One region of the Vreelandella sp. L-15 genome, then DNA from elsewhere that is predicted to be linked to it. Evidence: predicted binding sites of a transcription regulator. Region 1 holds the regulator's gene; each other region holds the start of a gene.
The links. Region 1 encodes sigma-54, which starts transcription at its own class of promoters, with help from an activator protein. Its sites were predicted from a motif close to TGGCACNNNNNTTGCTNT; they were not measured.
Positions count from the first base shown of each region.

Region 2: the regulator sigma-54 is predicted to act here: its motif matches at 1,382-1,399, upstream of AC13CY_RS16860 (nitrate reductase).
Region 3: the regulator sigma-54 is predicted to act here: its motif matches at 2,754-2,771, upstream of AC13CY_RS01600 (sugar phosphorylase).

Region 1 covers NZ_JBSXNN010000092.1:85,043-90,182, reverse strand. Annotated here, with positions in the region: gene pmbA (metalloprotease PmbA) at 1-762, shown strand, start outside; gene AC13CY_RS13975 (HPr family phosphocarrier protein) at 790-1,059, opposite strand; gene rapZ (RNase adapter RapZ) at 1,137-2,060, opposite strand; gene ptsN (PTS IIA-like nitrogen regulatory protein PtsN) at 2,126-2,593, opposite strand; gene hpf (ribosome hibernation-promoting factor, HPF/YfiA family) at 2,598-2,906, opposite strand; gene AC13CY_RS13955 (RNA polymerase factor sigma-54) at 3,004-4,419, opposite strand; gene lptB (LPS export ABC transporter ATP-binding protein) at 4,525-5,140, opposite strand, start outside.
Region 2 covers NZ_JBSXNN010000103.1:66,733-71,872, reverse strand. Annotated here, with positions in the region: gene AC13CY_RS16860 (nitrate reductase) at 1-1,172, opposite strand, end outside; gene AC13CY_RS16855 (NAD(P)/FAD-dependent oxidoreductase) at 1,809-3,116, shown strand; gene nirB (nitrite reductase large subunit NirB) at 3,134-5,140, shown strand, end outside.
Region 3 covers NZ_JBSXNN010000021.1:1,214-6,353, reverse strand. Annotated here, with positions in the region: gene ribBA (bifunctional 3,4-dihydroxy-2-butanone-4-phosphate synthase/GTP cyclohydrolase II) at 1-826, opposite strand, end outside; gene ribD (bifunctional diaminohydroxyphosphoribosylaminopyrimidine deaminase/5-amino-6-(5-phosphoribosylamino)uracil reductase RibD) at 899-2,047, opposite strand; gene nrdR (transcriptional regulator NrdR) at 2,047-2,544, opposite strand; gene AC13CY_RS01600 (sugar phosphorylase) at 2,805-4,565, shown strand; gene AC13CY_RS01595 (prolipoprotein diacylglyceryl transferase family protein) at 4,664-5,140, shown strand, end outside.

The sequences.
Region 1 (5,140 bases):
GAGCAAGGCATGCAGCGGGATTATGACTATACGTCGGCGCGTAACCCGCAGCAGCTTCGCCACCCAGAGGAGGTGGGGCGTGAGGCAGCAGCGCGAACGTTGCGGCGTCTAGGAGCACGACGCCCCCCGACGGGAACGTTTCCTGTGCTGTTCGATCCCTCCCTTGCTAGCGGCCTTATCGGCCACCTTATGGGTGCTCTGGCGGGCGGCGCGCTTTATCGAGAAGCCTCGTTTTTATGTGATCGCTTGGGTAGCCCGCTATTCCCCGATTGGTTTGGGTTAGAAGAGCGCCCGATGGAAGTGGGAGCAACGGCTAGTTCACCGTTTGATGCGGAGGGTGTACAAACCCGTAGCAACCGGTTTATTGATCAGGGGAGGGTGGCGAGTTACATGCTCTCTGCCTACAGTGCGCGTCGTTTAGGGATGCAGTCCACGGGCAATGCAGGCGGCGCGCGCAACATGCGCTTGTTAGCGCCGTTAACGCCGCGGGAAGAGCTGTTAACACAGATGGGGCGTGGTATTTGGGTGACCGAGCTCATGGGGCAGGGCGTTAACGGCGTCACTGGCGACTATTCCCGGGGAGCAGCGGGTTTCTGGATTGAGAATGGCGAAGTACAGTACCCCATTGAGGAGTTCACTATTGCTAGTAACCTCAACAAGATGTTCGCGGGGCTAAGCGGTGTGGGAAGTGATACGGATACCCGTGGCAGTATTCACACGGGTAGCTGGCTGATTGATGCGATGACAGTGGCAGGAAGCTAGTCGACAAGTGCTGACTTGGTAAACTAGCTACTGGTCTTCGTCAAACCGTGCGTCGAACAGAGCTTCAATGGCATCTAGCGCCTGTTCGGCGTCGTTTCCTTCAGCGGCGACAGTGAGCTCGGTGCCGCAGGGGGCGGCCAGCATTAGCAGCGACATAATATTGGCGGCATCGGCTTTCTGCTGCTGCTTATAAACCACGATATTCGCGGAAAACTGCTGGCCACATTTCACCAGTTTGGTGGCCGCGCGGGCATGAAGACCACGCTGGTTGGTAAGTGTTAAGGTTCTTTTGGGCACTCTGGTTCCTTTTTGCCGAGTGGGTCTTGAAACTTAGGTCTTGAGAAGCTTAGGCCTTAAAAATTAGGTTCTGAAGCTCAGGGCGTGCTGGCAGCGGCGGGTGTGGTAACGCATGGCACCGCAGGCTCTTCGCTCAGCGTGTATTGTAACCCCAGCTCACGGTGTCTCAACTGTACTTCTCCGGTCTGTTTAACCAGCTTTTTAGCAAGCTGTTCGACCATATAAACAGAGCGGTGTTGCCCGCCGGTGCAGCCAATAGCCACGGTTATATAACTTCGCTGGCTATTTTGGTAAGCCGGAAGCCACTTTTCCAACCAAGCCTGAATATCATTGGTCATTGCCTCGACCATTGGGTAGCTACTTAAAAACGCCACTATATTAGCATCACGCCCTGTAAATTGGCGCAGGGTAGGGTCCCAATAAGGGTTGGGCAGGCAGCGAACATCGAAGACTAAGTCGGCATCCATGGGTACGCCGCGTTTGTAGCCAAACGACTCAAACGTCAGTGTTAGCTGATCTTTTCGCTGGTGGGCGACTTGATCAGTAATGCGGCGTCTCAGGTCATGCACGGATAAGCGCGACGTATCGATCAACAAGTCAGCGAGATCGCGAATTTCAAGCAGCGTCTCTTCTTCTTTATTGATGGCCTCTTCCAACGTCATTTCGCTATCCCGGGTAAGCGGGTGGCGACGGCGGGTGGCTGAGTAACGCTCCAAAAGAATGCGCGCATCCGTGGTCAGATAGATGACCTGAAAACGAATTTCTCGCTGGCGTAGTTCTTCCAGTAAAGCTGGGAGGCGTTCAAGCGCCGTAGGAAGGTTGCGCGCGTCAATGCTCACTGCTAAGTGAGTGCGCTCGCCTTGCTCACGTAGTTCATCAACTAATGAGCCCAGCAGCATGGCGGGTAAATTGTCGATAGCGTAGTAGCCAAGATCCTCTAGCGCTTGTAAGGCGATAGATTTACCGGACCCTGAACGGCCGCTAATGATCACCAGTTGCATAGCGTCTCTCTTGGCTTGCATGGGAGGAAATTATCGCTGCGTGCAGTGGCCACCGCCCATAAAGCCTAGGCGGCTTGTTCGCGAATCTTGGCGGTAATAAGTGCTAAGAGTTCGCGCTGACTATCGGCTTTACGTAACTGCTGACGCGTATGGGCGTCGTTCATAATAGTAGCCACTTGGCCAAGCAGTGCTAGGTGGGTGTCATCTGCCTCTTCTGGTACCAGCAGCACAAACACAAGATCCACCGGGTCGCCATCAATGGCGTCGAAGTCTACTGGCTCAGCAAGCTTTAAAAAGCCAGCAATGGGTGCGCTACAGTGAGGACTGCGAGCGTGGGGGATGGCAACCCCGTTGCCTATCCCCGTACTGCCTAGTCGCTCGCGGCCAATGAGTCGGCTAAACACCTCTTGGCTATCTAGGCTGGGTGTATTTTGGGCGATAAAGGTGCTGAAAAACTCCAGCACCCGTTTTTTGCTGCCCCCGGGAACGTCATAAAGCACGCGCTCCGGGGGGAGGATGGTTTCCAACGTCATTGAGTTAACGCACACCAGCGCCCTGGGCGCGAGCTTGTGCTTTTTCCTTATGTTTAACGAGTTGACGATCGATTTTGTCTGCTAGCGCATCAATAGCGGCATACATGTCGTTATCAAGCGCTTCGGCGTGAAGGTCTGCACCGGCAGCGTGCAGTGTGCAGGCTGCTTGCTGGCGCTCCTTCTCAACAGATAAGGTCACTTGCACCGTGGTAATGTTGTCGTAGTGGCGTTCAACGCGCTCTAGCTTTTCGTTAACGTAGTCGCGCAAGGCGTCAGTCAGTTCAACGTGATGACCAGTGATGTTTACTTGCATTGACGTGCTCCTTATCCATCGGACTGTACTTCGATTGTAACCCTTTTTACGCTATTGCAAAGCCCTTGCGTTGAGTTTGTTCATACGTACCGCTTAACTAGCGTAAACGGCGGCGCTCACTTGACGAGGGAATGCCCATTGACTCCCGATATTTTGCGACAGTACGCCGTGCAACGCTAATGCCCCCCTCTTCAAGCAGAGTCACCAAGCGGCTATCGGAGAGCGGTTTTCCTGAGGGCTCATCCTGAATCAGCTTTTTGATGCGGGCGCGAATGGCTGTGCTGGAGTGGCTGTCGCCGCCGTCTTGGCCGCTTACCTGGCTTGAGAAGAAGTACTTAAGCTCGAAAACGCCCCGTGGCGTGTGAATAAATTTCTGCGTGGTCACACGAGATATGGTGGATTCGTGCATCTCTACCGCTTCAGCAATATCCGCTAAAATCAGCGGTTTCATTGCTTCTTCGCCATGCTCCAGAAAGCCAATTTGGCGTGCAATAATTTCACGCCCAACTCGTAGCAGCGTGTCATTGCGACTCGATAAGCTTTTGATCAGCCAGCGGGCTTCTTGGAGGTGCTCTTTGAGGAACTGGTTGTCTTGGCTTTTGTCTGCGCGTTTGATCAAGCTGGCGTAGTCGGGCTGTATACGCAAGCGTGGTAGTGCTTCTGGATTGAGCTCTAAATGCCAACCTTCATTGTCGTGCCGAACGACTAGGTCGGGGGTGATGTAGCTGTCGTCGGTAACGCCATAGGTGCTCCCAGGGCGTGGGTCAAGGCTGCGAATTAAACGGATGACATCGTCAAGCTGCTCGTCATCAAGGCTTAAACGGCGCTTGAGAAGCCGCATATCGTCTTTGCCTAATGCTTCCAAAAACTGGCGAACCAGCCGTTTGGCGGGCATTAGCAGAGGGGTGTCCTCAGGTAGTGAGGCGAGTTGCAGCATCAGGCATTCACGCAGGTCTCGGGCAAAGACGCCGGTGGGCTCAAATTGCTGCAAGCGCAGCAGGGTATTTTCCACTTCCCGCTGGCTTAAGCTGTCATGGCCTTGGGCTTTTAATCCTTCCCGAATGTCATTAAGCGGCTGGGTGAGATAGCCGTTGGCATCCAGCGCATCAATCAGGCTTTCCGCGATGGCGTATTCTCGCGGGCTAAAGTCTGTCATGGCCAGTTGCCATAGCAGGTGGCCATGTAGGCTTTGTCCAGCGGCTTGGCGCTCGAAGTCGGGGCCTTCACTGCTGCCACCCAGGCTGCCTATGTCTTGATAGGTATCTGACCAGTCACTGTCGACGGAGAGTTCGTTGGGGATGCTCTCGGACCACTCAGCCTCTTGAGGCTCACTGACAGCCTGCTCGCCAAACTCATCTTCTTGCTCAAGCATGGGATTGGCATCTAGCGCTTGCTGAATTTCTTGACGAAGGTCCAGCGTCGATAGCTGAAGCAGGGCGATAGCCTGCTGCAGCTGAGGTGTCATGGTCAGCTGTGTGCCGATACGCAATTGGAGAGAAGCTTTCATGACCATCTGAGAACCACTCGTTAATCAGAAAGCTCCACCCTAGAGCGAGTTATGGCTTGGTGCAAGTGCAATAAGCATGCCACTAAAAGAAATGCTTCTGCAGGTCACTGTTTAAAGGCGGAAATCAGCGCCTAAATAGACATCTCGAACCTTCTGGTTGTTGAGGATTTCCTGGGCGTTTCCACTGGCAATGATGTGACCGTCGCCAACAATGTAGGCAATATCACAAATATCCAGCGTTTCACGAACGTTATGGTCGGTGATCAATACGCCAATGTGGCGTTTCTTTAACGCTCGAATGATAGCTTTAATTTCCCCAACGGAAATCGGGTCAACCCCGGCAAAAGGTTCATCCAGCAGGATAAAGGCCGGTTCGGTGGCCAATGAGCGGGCGATTTCAACACGGCGGCGTTCGCCCCCAGAAAGACTCATGCCTAAGTTGTCGCGTATATGAGTGATGTGAAAATCTTCAAGTAGTAACTCAAGTTGTGCTTCCCGGGCGCTTCGATCAAGCTCTTTGCGTGTCTCTAAAATGGCCATAATGTTGTCAGCCACGGAGAGCTTGCGGAAGATGGAAGCTTCCTGGGGTAGATAACCAATCCCTGCCATGGCGCGTTCATGCATAGGAGCATGAGTGAGGTCAAGGTCGTCAATGCCTACTTTGCCCGCATCCAATTTGACCAACCCCACAATCATATAAAACGAGGTGGTTTTACCTGCACCATTA
Region 2 (5,140 bases), on a different contig from region 1:
GCATCAAAGAGCTCTACCGCTTTGTAACCCGGGGCGTCAGGCAGTGCCGGGGCTAAATGCTCAGTAGCCCAAAAGCGGCTGACTAACTCGCGAGCGCCAGGCGTGTGGTAATCCATATGCGCCGCTAGCTGATTGGCCAGCCCGCCCACTTCTCGACCGCCCATGGCGTTGGGCTGGCCGGTAATCGAAAACGGCCCTGCCCCTGGCAGGCCAATTTTCCCGCCGGCCAAGTGGCAGTTGATAATCGCGTTGCACTTATCGGTTCCGCTAGAGGATTGGTTCACCCCCTGGGAGTAGAGCGTGACCACGTGTAGCTGGCTGGCAAACCAGTAGTAGAAGGTTTCTAAACGTTCGGGGTCTACATCACACTCGCGGGCGACGGCTTCTACGCTGCCTGAATTCTGCTGAGCGGCATTCAGCGCATCTTCCAGCCCTTCGGTGTGGCGTTCTAGGTACACGCTATCCAAACGATTGTGGGCGTCCATCCACGCCAACAGCCCGTTAAACAGGTAAGCATCGCTGCCTGGACGAATGCCTAGGTAGAGATCAGCGATCTCACAGGTGTCAGTCACTCGGGGGTCAATCACCACGACCCGCATCAGCGGGTTGCGCTCTTTGGCTACCTTCAAGCGCTGATAGAGCACCGGATGATTCCAGGCAAGGTTAGACCCTACCAGCACTACCAGCTCCGCCTCTTCGAGGTCTTCATAGCTACAGGGCACCGCATCGGCTCCAAAGGCGCGCTTGTAGCCCGCCACGGCAGATGCCATGCAGAGCCGCGAGTTGGTATCCAGGTGAGGGGTCCCCAAGAAGCCTTTAAACAGCTTGTTGGCAACGTAATAATCTTCGGTTAAGAGTTGCCCAGACAGATACGCCGCCACCGACTGCGGGCCATGGGCGCTGCGCTGCGCCTGCAAGCGTTCGGCGGTGGTGGTGAGCGCCTGCTCCCAAGAGACCTCCTGGCCGTCCACGCGCGGCTTCAGCAAGCGCCCCTGCTCTCCTAGCGTTTCGTGCAGCGCGGTGCCTTTCACGCACAGGCGGCCATAGTTGGCTGGGTGCTCGCGGTCTCCTTCGACGGCGATGAGCTGCCCGTTCTCCAGCGTGGCGGTAACGCCGCAGCCGACGCCGCAGTAGGGGCAGGTGGTTCGGGCGAGCCGATTGGCCTGTGGCATGGCAGTTTCCTCCGGCGTTAAAAAGCAAAAAGCGCCCAAGCCAGCCTCGAAAGAAGCCTGCCTGGACGCCGTTGTCTCAGGGGCACCGCTTACCGGGTGCCGTACTCATCAGTGATTTGCTGCAGTTGGTATTATTCGACGCAATTAGTCGTTGTGATCGTTATGGGCAAAGACCCTGCACTGAGCCGTTGTTGCTTGTTACCAGAATAACTGCAAACCCTGCGCCCATGCTGCGCTAAAACCATTAAAGCATTTAGTAAACAATTACTTAAAAACGCACTCTGCATTTCTACCACTCGCCAAAGGAATGCCCTTTGTCGAATAAGCGGTTGAAGAGAGTGCATTAACCGCCGCTTAAGCACCAAAGTAGGGCAAACCTAGCTAACCATAAGCGGCCTGCCGCCTCCTCAAAAACGCTTAATACCCTGATTAGACTGCGTTTAATTCAACTGCAGCAAAAGCTGGCGGGCTTTTTGCTCACCGTAAGGTAAGACAGTTCGGCAGCCAACGGCGGTTGCTGTGCGTTATCAAAGACGCCAACGGGCAACGACGCCCCTGACACTCCCTTCTTGAAAGGGCTGTGTCAGGGGCGTTTTTTATTTGCTGAACATTATGCTTCAACCACAGGAGCTACCTATGGAAACCGCTTCCCGGTGCTCACCGAACGAACACCTCGTCATTATCGGTAACGGCATGGCTTGCCACCGACTACTTGAAGCGCTGGTTAAACATTCGCAGCGCCCCCGCCGTATCACAGTGGTGGGTGAGGAGCCGGTACCTGCCTATAACCGCATTTTGCTCTCTCCTTTACTGGCGGGCGAACTGGCGCCTGAGGCGCTCACTCTGCAAGACGCCTCCTGGTACGCCGATAACAACATCACACTGACGCTTGGCGACCGCGTGACCTCCATTGACCGCGAACGCCGCCTGCTCATCACGCATCGCGGCGACATCTTAAGCTATGACCGATTAGTGATGGCCACTGGCTCGCGCCCCACGCTGCCAGCGGTGCCTGGCATCACGCTTGACGGTGTTCATACGTTTCGTGACCTGCGCGATGCCGACGCCTTAGAAGCTATTGCTCAGCAAGGCGGCAACGCCGTGGTGATTGGCGGCGGCTTACTTGGATTGGAAGCCGCTGAAGGGCTGCGCAAACGCGGCGGTAGCGCGCTCACCGTCAGCGTTTTACAGCGCAGCGAGCGGTTGATGAACCGCCAGCTAGACACCACCGCCGCCCAATTGCTGGAAGCCACGCTGCGCGAGCGTGGCATCATCATTGAAACCGGCGCATCGCTTGCTGCCTTGGAGGGTAACGGCCACGGGCAGGTGCAGTCGGTCACACTAAGCGATGGCCGGAAGCTAGCTGCCGACAGCGTGATTGTCGCGGCGGGTATTACCCCCAATGCGGAGCTAGGCCAGCAAAGCGGGCTTATGTTCGACCGCGCCATTGTGGTGGATGGGCACCTCACCACCTCAGACGACCACATTTATGCGCTGGGCGAATGCTGCCAGTTCGAGCAGCACACTTACGGGCTGGTGGAACCCATTTGGCGGCAGGTGGAGGTGCTGGCTGCCGTGCTGTGTGGTGAAACGCCAGCGGCGTATCAAGAAGCCCCCACGGCCACCAAACTCAAGGTCAGCGGTGTCAGCCTGTTTGCCTTTGGCCCCACCGAGGCCGCCGCTAAGCACGAAGAGCTTCGTTACCAAGACCCGGAAACCGGCGACTACTGCCGCCTGCTGCTCCATCAAGGCCGCCTTATCGGCGCGGTGCTGTATGGCGATACCCGCCACGGCCCCTGGTATTTCGAGCAGGCGCTGGCCGCGACCGACTTAACAGCGTGCCGCCACCTGCTGCTGTTTGGCGCAACCGATGTCCAAACAGCGCTCGACAACCCTCTCGACACCCTGTCATCCCCTTTATCTCTCACCCGTGAGGCGGCTTAGCTATGGTGAATCACACAATGTCTACTCCAACCACGTCTTCCAACACGCAAAAGTTGATCATTGTAGGCAACGGCATGGTCGGCCACCATTTTGCCGAGCAGCTCGTGGAAAGCGGCGCGCTGGCAGGGTTTGAGGTGACGATTTTTGGCGAAGAGCGCCACCGCGCCTATGATCGCGTGCACTTATCCGAGTACTTTAGCGGCCGCGATGCGGAGTCACTGGCGCTGTGCGACGCCGATTACTACCACACCCACGGCATTCAACTACGCAGCGGCGAAGCGGTCACCGCGATTGACCGCGAACAGCAACTGGTGGTGACCGAACAAGGCCACTACGCCTATGACCAGCTCGTGCTGGCCACCGGCTCCTTTCCCTTTGTGCCGCCCATTCCCGGCAACGACAGCGAAGGCTGCTTGGTTTACCGCACCCTGGATGACTTGGATGCCATTCAGGCAGCGGCCAAAAACGCCACCAACGGCGTGGTCGTGGGTGGCGGCTTGCTCGGTTTGGAAGCCGCCAACGCGCTGCGCGGACTGAACCTGGACACCGCTGTGGTGGAGTTCGCCCCACGACTGATGCCCATGCAGGTAGATAGCGAAGGCGGCGAGCTGCTGAAAGAGAAAATCGAAGCCCTGGGCGTTCAGGTACTCACCGAGCGGGCCACACAGCGTATTGAACCCGGCGACAACAGCCGCCTGCGGATGGTCTTCCAAGACGACAAAGTGCTAGAAACCGACCTGATCGTCTTTTCCGCCGGTATTCGCCCCCAGGATACGCTCGCCCGAGAGTGCGGCTTGAGCATCGGCGAGCGCGGCGGCGTGGTGATCGACGACCAGTGTCGCACCAGCGACCCGAACATCCTCGCCATCGGCGAAGTAGCGCTGTGGAATCAGAGTATCTTCGGCCTCGTGGCGCCTGGCTACCAAATGGCCAAAACGGCCGTCGCCACGCTGACGGGGGGCGATATTTGTTTTAGCGGTGCCGATATGAGCACCAAACTAAAACTGTTGGGCGTGGATGTCGGCTCTATTGGCGATGCCCACGGCAATCAAAATCCTGGCGCCCGCATGTTCCGCTACCTCGACCCGCTCACTCAGGTCTACCGCAAACTGGTCGTCACCAGCGACGGTAAGAAGCTGCTGGGGGCCATGCTGGTGGGCGATAACAGTGTGTATGACACGCTGTTGCAGTACTACGCCAACGGCATCGAGCTGCCTAAGGAACCCGCATCGCTCATTCTGCCGCAACAAAGCGGTGCTGCACCGGCGCTGGGGCCGGATGCCTTGCCGGAAACGGCGATGATCTGCTCCTGCCACAATGTGACGAAAGGCAGCATCTGCAGTGCCATCGACGCGGGCGCGGCTGACCTTGGCAGCGTTAAAGGCGCCACCAAAGCCAGCACCGGCTGCGGCGGCTGCGCGGCGCTGCTCAAAAGCGTGGTGGATCACGAATTGGAAGCCCGTGGCGTCGAAGTGGATAAATCGATCTGCGAGCACTTCGCCCATACCCGCCAAGGGCTTTACGACATCGTACGTGTCGAAGGCATCAAGACATTTAGCGAGCTAATGGAGAAGCACGGCAATGCCGAGACGCATCGCCTCGGCTGCGATATCTGCAAACCAGCGGTGGCGTCGATTCTTGCCTCCTGCTTTAACGAACCGATTACCGATGCCGCCCACGTGCCGCTGCAGGATACCAACGACACCTTCATGGCCAATATGCAGAAAAACGGCACCTACTCGGTGGTGCCGCGCATCGCCGGCGGTGAAATCACCCCGGATAAGCTGGTGGTGCTGGGGCAAGTGGCCCAGAAATACCAGCTCTACACCAAGATTACCGGCGGCCAGCGCATCGACCTGTTCGGCGCACGGCTGGAAGACCTGCCGGCCATTTGGGGCGAACTGATTGAAGCAGGCTTTGAGACCGGCCACGCCTACGGCAAGTCGCTGCGCACCGTGAAATCTTGCGTCGGAAGTACCTGGTGCCGCTACGGCGTACAGGACAGCGTGGGCATGGCGATTCAG
Region 3 (5,140 bases), on a different contig from region 1:
GCTCACCCTTCATTAAGCCCATCACGTCGCGCAGCGTATCGGCAAGGTGCACACGTACGGTGGTGGCCTGCTCCGGCGTCGGCTGCCCTTTTACCAGCGCCAAATGGTGCGCACCTTGAATACGATCACGGAACACATGTAGCGCAAGCTTGCCGTGAACGGTCGACACCTGAGAGGTTTCTATATGGTCCACCGTTTGCTCGTTCACAATACGGTAGTGGATCAGATCGGCAATGGTGCCCATCTTAATACCATGCGTCTTCGCAAACACTTCCAGTTCCGGACGACGCGCCATACTGCCGTCATCGTTCATAATTTCACAAATCACACCGCTGGGATCAAAGCCTGCCAGCGCTGCCAAATCACAGGCCGCCTCCGTATGACCGGCACGGCGAAGCACGCCGCCCGGCTCGGCCATCAGCGGGAAAATGTGCCCTGGCTGAACGATGTCCGAAGGCTTGGCATTCGGTGCAACGGCTGCCTGCACAGTGCGCGCGCGGTCAGCCGCTGAAATACCGGTCGTGACGCCTTCGGTTGCCTCAATAGAGAGCGTGAACTTGGTGCCAAAGCCTGAGCCGTTGTCCCGTACCATCAGCGGCAAGTTGAGCTGCTCGCAGCGCTCACGGGTCATCGGCATACAGATCAAGCCGCACGCGTAGCGTGCCATGAAGTTGATATGCTCAGGCTTCACCATTTCGGCGGCCATGATGATATCACCTTCATTCTCGCGATCCTCATCATCCATGAGAATCACCATTTTGCCCTGGCGAATATCGTCCACCAGCTCAGCGATAGGGGATAAGCCCTCAGAAGAGGAGTGCGCCATGGAATCTCCAAAAAATGTGGTCGCATCGTATGCGATTTCGGGCGTCAGGGTACCTTGCAATGACGGCTTGCGCTAGTCAGCGTGAGGGGTGGCGGTGATCCACCAGTCTTGCCCAACGGTTCGCGACTCTTTAATCGTCAAGCGTTTCTGATCGGCCATCTGGGTAATTCCCGGCAGTGCAAATAGTGGCCTTGCTTCACCGCCTAATAGCGTAGGAGCGACAAATAGCTGCAGCTCGTCGACTAAATTCGCCTCCAGTAACGCTCCTGCTAGCGTTGCGCCGGTCTCTACCAACAGCTCGTTAACCTGCTCATTATCCGCCAGCCAACGCAGCATGTCAGCCAGCGCAATACGACCGCCTTCGGCAGGCAGCACCTGAATCTCAGCACCCGCCGCCGCCAGTTTACGCCGTTTCTCTTCGCTATGCTGATCGGTGGTGATAATCAGCGTGCGCCCTGGCTCTCGTAGGCAGGCCGCGGCAAGCGGTAAACGAAGGCGCGAATCCAAGATCACTCTTAGCGGCTGGCGCTGCACGATCTCGGCGGCGTTATCCAGTGCCAGTTGGTCGGCACGCAGCGTTAAGCGTGAATCATCCATAATGATAGATTCCACGCCGCTCAGAATAGCGCTTGAGCGGGCGCGCAGCCGCTGCACTTGGGTGCGCGCTTGCGGGCCGGTAATCCACTGGGACTCCCCCGACCCCATGGCGGTACGGCCATCCAAGCTCATCGCCATTTTCAGCCGCACAAAGGGGCGCTGACGCTCCATACGGGAAATAAAGCCCGGATTCAGCGCCCGGGCATCTGCTTCCAACAGGCCTACCTGCACCTGAATGCCTGCTGCTTTCAAATACTCAATACCGCCACCGCCGACCTGGGGATTAGGGTCCCCCATCGCCACCACCACGCGCGCAACACCCGCTTGCGCCAGCGCCAGCGCGCAGGGCCCTGTTCGCCCGGTATGTGAGCAAGGCTCTAGCGTGACATAAGCAGTGGCACCCTGGGCGGCGCTGCCTGCCGCCTTTAGGGCGTGAATTTCTGCATGGGGTTCTCCCGCACGCACATGGTATCCCTCGCCCACAATGCTGCCTTCCGCGCTGCCATCAAAGTGCACCATCACACACCCCACCCTGGGGTTGGGGTCGGTGGTATAAAGCCCGCGTTTGGCTAGCTGGATAGCGCGAGCCATGTAGCGATAGTCGGCGGTGGAGAATTCACCCATTACGATGCTCCGTGCTGTGTCCCACTGCCCTCTGGCTCATCCGTGGGCTCTTGGGAGAGGCGGTCGATTTCCGCCCGGAACTCGTCTAAATCCTGAAATTTACGATATACCGAGGCGAAACGAATATAGGCCACTTGATCCAAGCTACGCAGCGCTTTCATCACCGCTTCACCAATCTCACGCGCGTTGACTTCACGGTCGCCACGGGCGCGCAGCGTCTGGCGAATACGCTCTACCGACACTTCAATCGCTTCAGCGCTTACCGGGCGCTTTTCCAGCGCGCGCAGCATACCGTCGCGTAGTTTCGCCTCATTAAAGCTCTCGCGAGAGCCGTCGGATTTTACGACCCGCGGCATAATCAGCTCAGCGGTTTCATAAGTCGTAAAACGCTCTTGGCAGTTGGCACACTGACGGCGGCGGCGCACCTGGTCGCCTTCCGCCACCAGCCTGGAATCTGTCACTCGGGTATCATTTGCACCACAAAAAGGGCAATGCATGGCAGTCAACCTATTATCAGTACGCACTAGTAGCTGTACGTGCAACGTGTCAGCCTATACGAATAAAAAGCGCTACAAGGCTTCATGCCCTGCCCGTTATTCGCCATTTTATAAACTGTTTTATCGCCTATTGTCAGCGGCAGCCTTATCGCTGCCCTTACGGCGTAGCTGTGTTATACAACGCGTATCAACACGGTATTGTAACGATTTGGCACACAAGCTGCAGCGTTTGTCGAAGGTTGATTTATAGGACGCCCTTTATGACCCCTTTCGAGCAGACCGTTCACCACTACCTTACCCACCTGTATGGCCCCCGTGCGGGGGAAGTACAGCGGCGTATTGACCAGCATCTTGCGAATTTTCGTACCGCCTCGACGGCTTCCCCACCCGCTAACACGGCGGGCCACGATGCACCAACATGGAGCGAAAAAGATCAGTGGGTCATTTGTTACGGTGATTCCATCTTGGATGAAGGTACGCCGCCTTTAGCGGTGCTGGATACTTTTCTACAGCGCTATCTGGGGGATGCCATTAGCGGGGTTCACGTACTGCCCTTTTTCCCCTGGAGCAGCGACGACGGCTTTTCGGTGATTCACTACCGCGAGGTCAATAGCGAGCTGGGCGAGTGGGCGCATATCCAAACGCTAGCCAGCCACTATGACTTGATGGCTGATTTAGTGCTGAACCATGTCTCCAGAGAGTCGCTCTGGTTTGTGGATTACCTGGCCGGCAGCCTGCCCGGTCGCGACTACTTTATCGAAGTGGATCCGGATACCGATGTCTCCCAAGTCACCCGCCCGCGCAGTAGCCCACTTCTAGTGCCGATCTCTACGCGCCGGGGTACGCGCCACGTGTGGGCGACTTTCTCGGAAGACCAAATAGACCTCAACTTCGAAAACCCGGATGTGTTGCTAGAGTTCGTGGGTATTCTGCTGTTCTACCTACAGCAAGGGGTGCGCATTATTCGCTTGGACGCGGTGGCGTTTTTGTGGAAGCGATTGGGCACCTCCTGCATTCACCTGCCGGAAACCCATACAGTTGTGCGCTTACTTCGCGCCATCGTGGATGAAATAGCCCCCGGCACGCTGCTGATCACCGAAACTAACGTGCCCCATGCCGAAAACATCAGCTACTTTGGCTTGGAGCGATTAGCGGAAGGCGCGCCCAATGAAGCCCACATGGTGTACCAGTTCGCCCTGCCGCCCCTGCTGCTGCACACCCTAACCCGCGGTGAAGCGACGACGCTGCAAACGTGGTTAAACAGCTTGCCGGTGCTGCCTGAACAGTGCACCTACTTAAACTTCACCGCGAGCCACGACGGTATTGGCGTACGGCCGTTAGAAGGCCTGTTGCCTGACCATGAACGCGACGCGCTACTGGAACTGATGCATCGTTTTGGTGGCTTTGTCAGCATGCGCAGCAACCCTGATGGCAGCGACACACCCTACGAAATCAACATTACCTGGTTTGAGGCCATGTGCGGCACCCGCCGCGGGCCAGACCCGTGGCAAATTGCGCGCTTTCTATGCAGCCAAGCGATCATGCTCAGCCTACAAGGAATACCCGCACTCTATATCCATACGCTCACCGGCACGCTAAATGATGTCGAAGGCGTGGAGCGCAGCGGCCGCTTACGCTCGATTAACCGTCGCCGCTGGCAGCTTGATGAGCTGGCACTGCTGCTGGAGAGCCCTTCCACCCCCACCCATGACGTTTTCCATGCCCTTCATCGGCTACTAGAGCAGCGTCGCCAAGAGCCCTGCTTTCACCCCAACGCGCCACAGCGCGTGATAGACACGCCACCCGAGCTGCTAGCCATTGAGCGCGGGCCACTCCGTAACGGGCGACGCCTACTCGCGCTGTATAACGTCACCGATAGTAAGTTTGACCTCGCTCACGCAGGCGATGCCCTGAACCAAGCGCTTACCCAGCACCATTGGCAGCCGCTAGACCCGCTGACAGCTCACCACGAAGAAACACTGCCGCCCTATGCCGTACGCTGGCTGGCTGCTGAAGCATAAGGCTTGCGACATAACGACTCAGGGCAACGAGAGATAATCGTTAAATAATCTTATTCTGACACACTCACGCTAAACCACTGGTGAAAGCGTGAGTGACTATGTTGCAGCAAAGCGTTGCGATTGGCCCCATGGGGTTTAGTCTGCATCAATTGATGATTGGATTTGCCTTTTTACTGGCCCTGCTAGCGGGTGCGCTTATTGGCCAGCGGCATCGCGTGGCGGTCAGCGATACGTTATTTACCCTGCTATTTGTGGCGCTGGTGGCCGCACGCCTCGTCTTTGTTGTGCGTTACTGGAGCGACTATGACAGCTTGCTATCGCGCCTAGATATTCGCGATGGCGGCTTCGATATACTCGGTGGCATAGTGGCGGGCCTTAGCTACGCCGGATGGGCAATATGGCGCTCACCGCGCCAACGAGTGCCGCTTGCCGGGGCGCTTTTGGTAGGTGGTTTAGCCTGGGGCTTGACAGCTGGCAGTACGCTACTGATCGAACAGCAGGCACGCCCACTGCCCACTACTCCGCTTGCTACGCTCAACGGCGAGCCTATTACCCTGCCCAAACTTGCTCAGCAG